One region of the Janthinobacterium sp. BCJ23 genome, then DNA from elsewhere that is predicted to be linked to it. Evidence: predicted binding sites of a transcription regulator. Region 1 holds the regulator's gene; each other region holds the start of a gene.
What was found. Region 1 encodes sigma-54, which starts transcription at its own class of promoters, with help from an activator protein. Its sites were predicted from a motif close to TGGCANGNAANCTGCTTT; they were not measured.
Positions count from the first base shown of each region.

Region 2: glnA (type I glutamate--ammonia ligase) is a predicted target of sigma-54. The motif match lies at 1,450-1,467, and genes of this name have one in related genera.
Region 3: AC54AG_RS06610 (circularly permuted type 2 ATP-grasp protein) is a predicted target of sigma-54. The motif match lies at 1,107-1,124, and genes of this name have one in related genera.

Region 1 covers NZ_JCAQAW010000008.1:96,125-98,395, forward strand. The annotation lists gene lptB (LPS export ABC transporter ATP-binding protein) at 1-459, shown strand, start outside; gene AC54AG_RS22120 (RNA polymerase factor sigma-54) at 464-1,942, shown strand; gene hpf (ribosome hibernation-promoting factor, HPF/YfiA family) at 2,012-2,271, shown strand, end outside.
Region 2 covers NZ_JCAQAW010000003.1:478,602-480,872, forward strand. The annotation lists gene glnA (type I glutamate--ammonia ligase) at 1-1,352, opposite strand, end outside; gene AC54AG_RS13690 (rhodanese-like domain-containing protein) at 1,738-2,199, shown strand.
Region 3 covers NZ_JCAQAW010000002.1:135,122-137,392, reverse strand. The annotation lists gene AC54AG_RS06615 (sensor histidine kinase) at 1-986, shown strand, start outside; gene AC54AG_RS06610 (circularly permuted type 2 ATP-grasp protein) at 1,160-2,271, shown strand, end outside.

The DNA.
Region 1 (2,271 bases):
ACGGTGGAAGACAATATCCGCGCCGTGCTGGAAATCCAGACCGTCGAAGGCCGTCCTTTGAAGAAGGCCGAGATCGAGGAGCGCCTGGATAAGCTGCTGGCCGATTTGCAGATTGAAAAGCTGCGCGAGAACCAGGCCCTGTCCCTGTCGGGCGGCGAGCGCCGCCGCGTGGAAATCGCCCGCGCGCTGGCCACGGATCCCCGTTTCGTGCTGCTCGACGAGCCGTTCGCCGGCGTCGATCCGATCGCCGTGATCGAGATCCAGCGCATCGTGCGCTTCTTGAAGGAGCGCAATATCGGCGTGCTGATCACCGATCATAATGTGCGCGAGACGCTGGGTATTTGCGACCGTGCCTACATCATCAACCAGGGCTCGGTACTGGCGTCGGGACGCCCCGACGACATCATCGCGAACGAGTCGGTACGCCGGGTCTATCTGGGCGAACACTTCCGCATGTAAGCCAATGAAACAATCATTGCAGCTGCGCACTTCGCAGCACCTGGCACTGACGCCGCAGTTGCAGCAATCGATACGCCTGTTGCAATTGTCCACCTTGGAATTGCACCAGGAACTCGAGCAACTGCTGACGGACAATCCCCTGCTCGAGCGCCTCGACGATCCGCTCGACCGTTCGCTGCGCCTGCTGTCGGACGGGGCCTTGAGTTCCACGGCGGCGCCGGCCGAAGCGCCGCCCCAGCCGCCAGGCCAGGAGGCGCCCGCGGCGCCAGCCGAAGCGGAAACCTTTGACGGCGAGGCGGGCGAGGGTCCGGCCGTGGCGGATGGCGGCGACAGCGACTGGAGCGAGGCGAGCCGGGGCAAGGCGCCCGACGACGAAGATTCCCGCCCGCAACTCGAGGCCCATCACTGCACCCTGCGCGAACACCTGATGGAGCAGATGCGCGTGACGGTGCTCGAGTTGCGCGACCGTGCGCTGGTCGAGCTGATCATCGACGCGCTCGACGACAATGGCTACCTGGAAGAGTCGCTCGACGACATCCTGGCGCGCCTGCCGGAAGAGCTGGAAATCGACGCCGACGAGATGCGCACGGCCTTGTCGCTGCTGCAAAGTTTCGATCCGCCCGGCGTGGGCGCGCGCAATGCGTCCGAATGCCTGGCGCTGCAGATCAAGCGCTTGCCGCACATCGCCATGGTGACGCGGCGCATGGCCCTCGTCATCGTGGAAAAGCACCTGGCCTGGTTTGCCCAGCGCGATTTCAACAAGCTGAAAAAAGCCCTTGATTGCGACGATGAAGACTTGCGCGAAGCGCAGACGGTGATTCGCCAGTGCAATCCGCATCCGGGCGCCGTGTTCGCCTCGGACGTGTCCGATTATGTGGTGCCCGACGTCGTCGTCAAGCGCGCGCGCAATGGCTGGCAAGTGACCCTGAACAACGACGTCATGCCGCGCCTGCGCGTCAACGCCATGTACGCCAACCTGCTCAAGCAGGGCAAGGGCGAGGGCGCCATGGGCGCACAGTTGCAGGAAGCCAAGTGGCTGATCAAGAATATGCGCCAGCGTTTCGACACGATCCTGCGCGTGGCACAGGCAATAGTAGAAAGACAAAAGAACTTTTTCTCGCATGGGGCCGTTGCCATGCGCCCCCTTGTGCTCCGTGAAATAGCTGATACACTGGGTTTACACGAGAGTACTATCTCGCGGGTAACAACTCAAAAGTACATGCTGACCCCGCACGGCATGTTCGAGTTGAAATATTTCTTTGGTAGCCACGTCGCCACCGAAGCGGGGGGCGAAGCGTCATCGACGGCGATACGGGCATTGATCGTGCAACTGACAGGAGCAGAAGACCCTAAAAATCCTTTATCCGACAGTAAGATTGCGGACATGCTGGGGGAACAAGGCATGGTGATTGCGCGACGTACTGTTGCCAAATACCGGGAAGCGTTGAAAATTCCGCCAGTGAGCCTGCGTAAGTGTTTGTAAGTTTTTTTCGGTTCCTCTGCGGGCCGGATAGGATGGACCGCACGAACCCGATCATCTTTAGGAGTGTGTATGAATCTCACCATCAGCGGACATCATCTCGAAGTGACACCAGCCATCCGTGAATACGTACAAACGAAGCTGGAACGCGTGAAACGTCATTTCGATCAAGTTATCGATATCGCCGTGATTCTGACCGTGGATAACCTCAAAGAGAAAGAAAAACGTCAAAAGGCCGAAGTCAACCTGCGTTTAAGTGGCAAAACCGTCTACGTGGAAAGCCTGGCACAAGACCTGTATGCCGCGATCGATGCCCTGATCGACAAGCTCGA
Region 2 (2,271 bases), on a different contig from region 1:
TGCATTTTCAGTTCCAGGTAAGCGTCGATCATCGAATCGCTGAATACGCCGCCACGGGTCAGGAACTCGCGGTCCTTGTCCAGTGCGTCCAGGGCTTCTTCCAGCGAAGCGCACACGGTCGGGATCAGCGCGTCTTCTTCCGGCGGCAGATGGTACAGATCTTTCGAGGCGGCTTCGCCCGGATGGATCTTGTTGGCAACGCCGTCCAGGCCAGCCATCAGCAGTGCGGCGAAGCACAGGTACGGGTTCGCCAGTGGATCCGGGAAGCGCGCTTCGACGCGGCGGCCTTTTGGATTGGCCACGTGCGGGATACGGATCGAGGCGGAACGGTTTTTCGCCGAGTACGCCAGTTTCACTGGAGCTTCGTAGCCTGGTACCAGACGCTTGTACGAGTTGGTGCCTGGGTTGGTGATCGCGTTCAATGCCTTGGCGTGCTTGATGATGCCGCCGATGTAGTACAGGGCGAAATCGGACAGGCCGGCATAGCCGTCGCCAGCGAACAGGTTTTTGCCATCCTTCCATACGGATTGATGCACGTGCATGCCCGAACCGTTGTCGCCAACGATAGGTTTCGGCATGAAGGTGGCGGTCTTGCCATAGCTGTGCGCCACGTTCCACACCACGTATTTCAGGTTTTGCGTCCAGTCGGCGCGCTCGACCAGGGTCGAGAACTTGGTGCCGATTTCATTCTGGCCGGCGCCGGCCACTTCGTGATGATGTACCTCAACCGGGATGCCCAGCGATTCCAGAATCAGGCACATTTCCGAACGCATGTCCTGGAAGCTGTCCACTGGTGGCACGGGGAAATAGCCGCCCTTGACGGTAGGACGGTGGCCGCTGTTGCCGCCTTCGATGTCCTTGCCGGTCGACCACGAACCTTCGTCCGAACCGATCTTGACGAAGCAGCCCGACATGTCGATCTTCCAGCGCACGCTGTCGAAGATGAAGAATTCTGGCTCAGGGCCGAAGTAGGCGGTGTCGCCCATGCCCGACGATTTCAGGTAGGCTTCGGCGCGTTTCGCGATCGAGCGCGGGTCGCGGTCGTAGCCCTTGCCGTCCGACGGTTCGATCACGTCGCACTGCATGAACAGGGTCGTTTCTTCCATGAACGGGTCGATATTGGCCGTGTTTGGATCCGGCAGCAAGATCATGTCGGACGCTTCAATGCCTTTCCAGCCAGCGATCGAAGAACCGTCAAAGGCGTGGCCCGATTCAAATTTGTCCATGTCGAAGTGCGACACGGGAACCGTCACGTGCTGCTCTTTACCACGGGTATCAGCAAAGCGGAAATCAACGAATTTGACTTCGTTTTCTTCTACCATCTTCAAGACTTCTGCGGCTGTCATTGCCATGCGTATCTCCTAAATGAATGTGGGGTGAGCCGACCTTAGTGCGTCTGGGCTGATGAAGCGAAGCAAACATTGCGTGCCACCAAAACTCATAAGGATCATAGCAGATTCCATGCCAGCCTCTGGTGGGATGTCGCCGCCAAGGTCAAAACCCGGCCATGCCAGTGAAAGTTTTCCTGCCCGCGATTTTCATGCTGGGTTTGCGTCAAATCAAGAATGCACTATGCAAGTGCAAAAAACGAATAACGCACCATTATTGTGCATTTTGCGCCAATTCCTGAAAAATGCCTTGTTATGGTGCATGCGCCATGCACCGTGATTTCCCGTTTGCGGGGCGCCGACGGCGCACTATAATCGACCACACCTGCCCACTTTCATCGAGGACGCCATGACCACCGCCGCCGACATCCTGACCACCGCCCGTAGCCGGGCCAATGAAGGTACGCCGTATGCCGGCGCCGTCACGCCGCAGGAAGCGTATGACTTGCTGCAGGGCGATCCCGCCGTCAAGCTCATCGATGTGCGCACGAATGCCGAGCGCGACTGGGTGGGGCGGGTCGATATCGCCGATACCCAGCATGGTGCGGTGCAGTGGGCCACCTACCCCGGTGGCGTGCCGAATCCCGACTTTCTCGCGCAACTGGCCGCCCAGGCCGGCAAAGACGAGGTGCTGCTGTTCCTGTGCCGCTCCGGCGTGCGTTCGCGCCACGCGGCCAAACTGGCGACCGAACACGGCTACCTGCACTGCTTCGACATCCTCGAAGGCTTCGAGGGCGACAAGGATGCCGACGGCCACCGCAAGCAGATCGGCGGCTGGTGCAAGGCGGGACTGCCGTGGCTGGGCGCCTGACGCTGGCCACCTCACTATCTGAACAGTGTTTGATCTGGCGGGCCACCCTGCGGTCCGCTATCAGCTACAACC
Region 3 (2,271 bases), on a different contig from region 1:
CACCCATCTTGATCAATACCTTGCCCGCCTTCTTCGACAACCTGGCCGAAGCGCTGACGCCAGGCTATCCGCGCGACAATGCCACCAGCAATACCAATGCCCCGGCCGTGCACGGCAACGAACGGGCGCGCATGACCAGCTATGGCCCGGAACAGGTGATCCAGGAATACCAGATCTTCCGCGACTGTTTCGCCGATGCGGCCCTCGAAGCGGGCGTGCCGCTGCGGCGCCGCGACTGGCAGGTGATCAATGCCTCGATCGATACGGGCATACGCGAAGCCATCCTGGAATTTACCGCCATGCATGAAAGCTTCCAGCGGCGCATCGCCGCCGGGCTGTCGCACGACATGCGCAATCCCCTCTCCGTCATGCTCAACAGCGCCCAGCTGCTGCAACGGTGCCCGCAGCAGCTCGACGTGCCGGCCCTGGCGTCGAAAATCATCGAACACGGCAAGCGCCTCGACGAGATGATCCAGGAATTGCTTGATACGCTCAGCTACCACCGGGGGCAAAAGCTGCCGCTGGTCTTGCATCGCTTCGATATCCTGCCGCTGGCGCAGCAGGTGGGCGACAGCGTCAATACTGGCCATCCGGGCAAGTGCCTGGTCACGGGCGCGTCCGTCACCGGCTGGTGGTGCGAAAATTCGCTGCGCCGCGCCCTGGAAAACCTGGTCGGCAACGCCCTCAAGTATGGCGACGACGGCCCCATCCATATCCACATCAACACCCTGCGCGAACGCATGATACTCACCGTGCACAACACGGGCAGCGCTATCGCCCCGGAGCAGACCGAGCGCATCTTCGAATACCTGCGCCGCGAACACCAGGGCAGCGCGCCCGGCTGGGGTATCGGCCTGCCCTTCGTGCAAAACGTGGCGGAAAGCCACGGCGGCAGCGCGCTGGTCGACAGCGCGCCGGAAACGGGCACCACGTTTACCATCGACCTGCCCATCGACTGCCGGCCCTTCGTCACGCCGGACGCTTGAGCTCGCCGCCAACTGCCCCAACACCGGCATTTTCCGCGCAGTAACGCACCAATACGGTGCGGATGACGGTTTTACGCCACAAAAATGGTCATTTTTTACATACTTTCGGGTGCGCGGCACTGGCACGATTTCTGCTGAGCTATAGTCAGACACGGCTCAAGGGAAATCACAACATGGCAAATTTTTTCAATGAAATGACTGCAAATGAAGTGGGTACGGACAGCAAGGTACGTGAACACTATCGTGAATTCAGCAACTGGCTGGAGCAGCAATCCCCCGAGACCATTGCCCGCAAGCGGGCCGAAGCCGACCTGACGTTCCGCCGGGTCGGCATCACGTTCGCCGTCTATGGCGACGATGCCGGCACGGAGCGCCTGATTCCGTTCGACACCATCCCGCGCATCATTCCCGCCGCCGAATGGGCGCAGATGCAAACGGGCCTGGTGCAGCGCGTGCAAGCCTTGAACATGTTCATCCATGATATTTATCATGAGCAAAACATCATCAAGGCGGGCATCATTCCTGCCGATCAAATCTACAAGAATGCCCAGTACCGCCCGGAAATGCAGGGTATTTCCGTCGCCTCCGACATTTACGCCCACATCGCCGGCGTCGACATCGTGCGGGCCGGACAGGGCGAATTCTATGTGCTGGAAGACAACCTGCGCGTGCCCTCCGGCGTGTCCTACATGCTGGAAGACCGCAAGATGATGATGCGGCTGTTCCCGGAACTGTTCGCCCGCAACCGCATCGCCCCCGTCGACCATTACCCGGACATGCTGCTCGACAACTTGCGCTCGGTCGCGCCGATGGGCGTCGATGACCCCACGGTCGTCGTCATGACGCCGGGCATGTACAACTCCGCCTACTTCGAACATGCGTTCCTGGCCCAGCAGATGGGCGTGGAACTGGTGGAAGGCAAGGATCTGTTCGTCAACGACAACTCTGTTTACATGCGCACGACGCGCGGCCCAAAACGCGTGGACGTGATCTACCGCCGCGTGGACGACGATTTCCTCGACCCGCTGGCTTTCCGATCGGACTCGTCCCTGGGCGTGCCGGGCCTGCTGTCCGTCTACCGCGCCGGCCGGGTGACCCTGGCCAACGCGATCGGCACGGGCGTGGCCGACGACAAGTCGATCTACCCGTTCGTGCCCGACATGATCAAGTTTTACCTGTCGCAGGAACCGATATTGAACAACGTGCCCACGTACCAGTGCCGCAAGAGCGCCGACTTGTCCTACGTGCTGGCGAACCTGGCGAAACTCGTCGTCAAGGAAGTGCA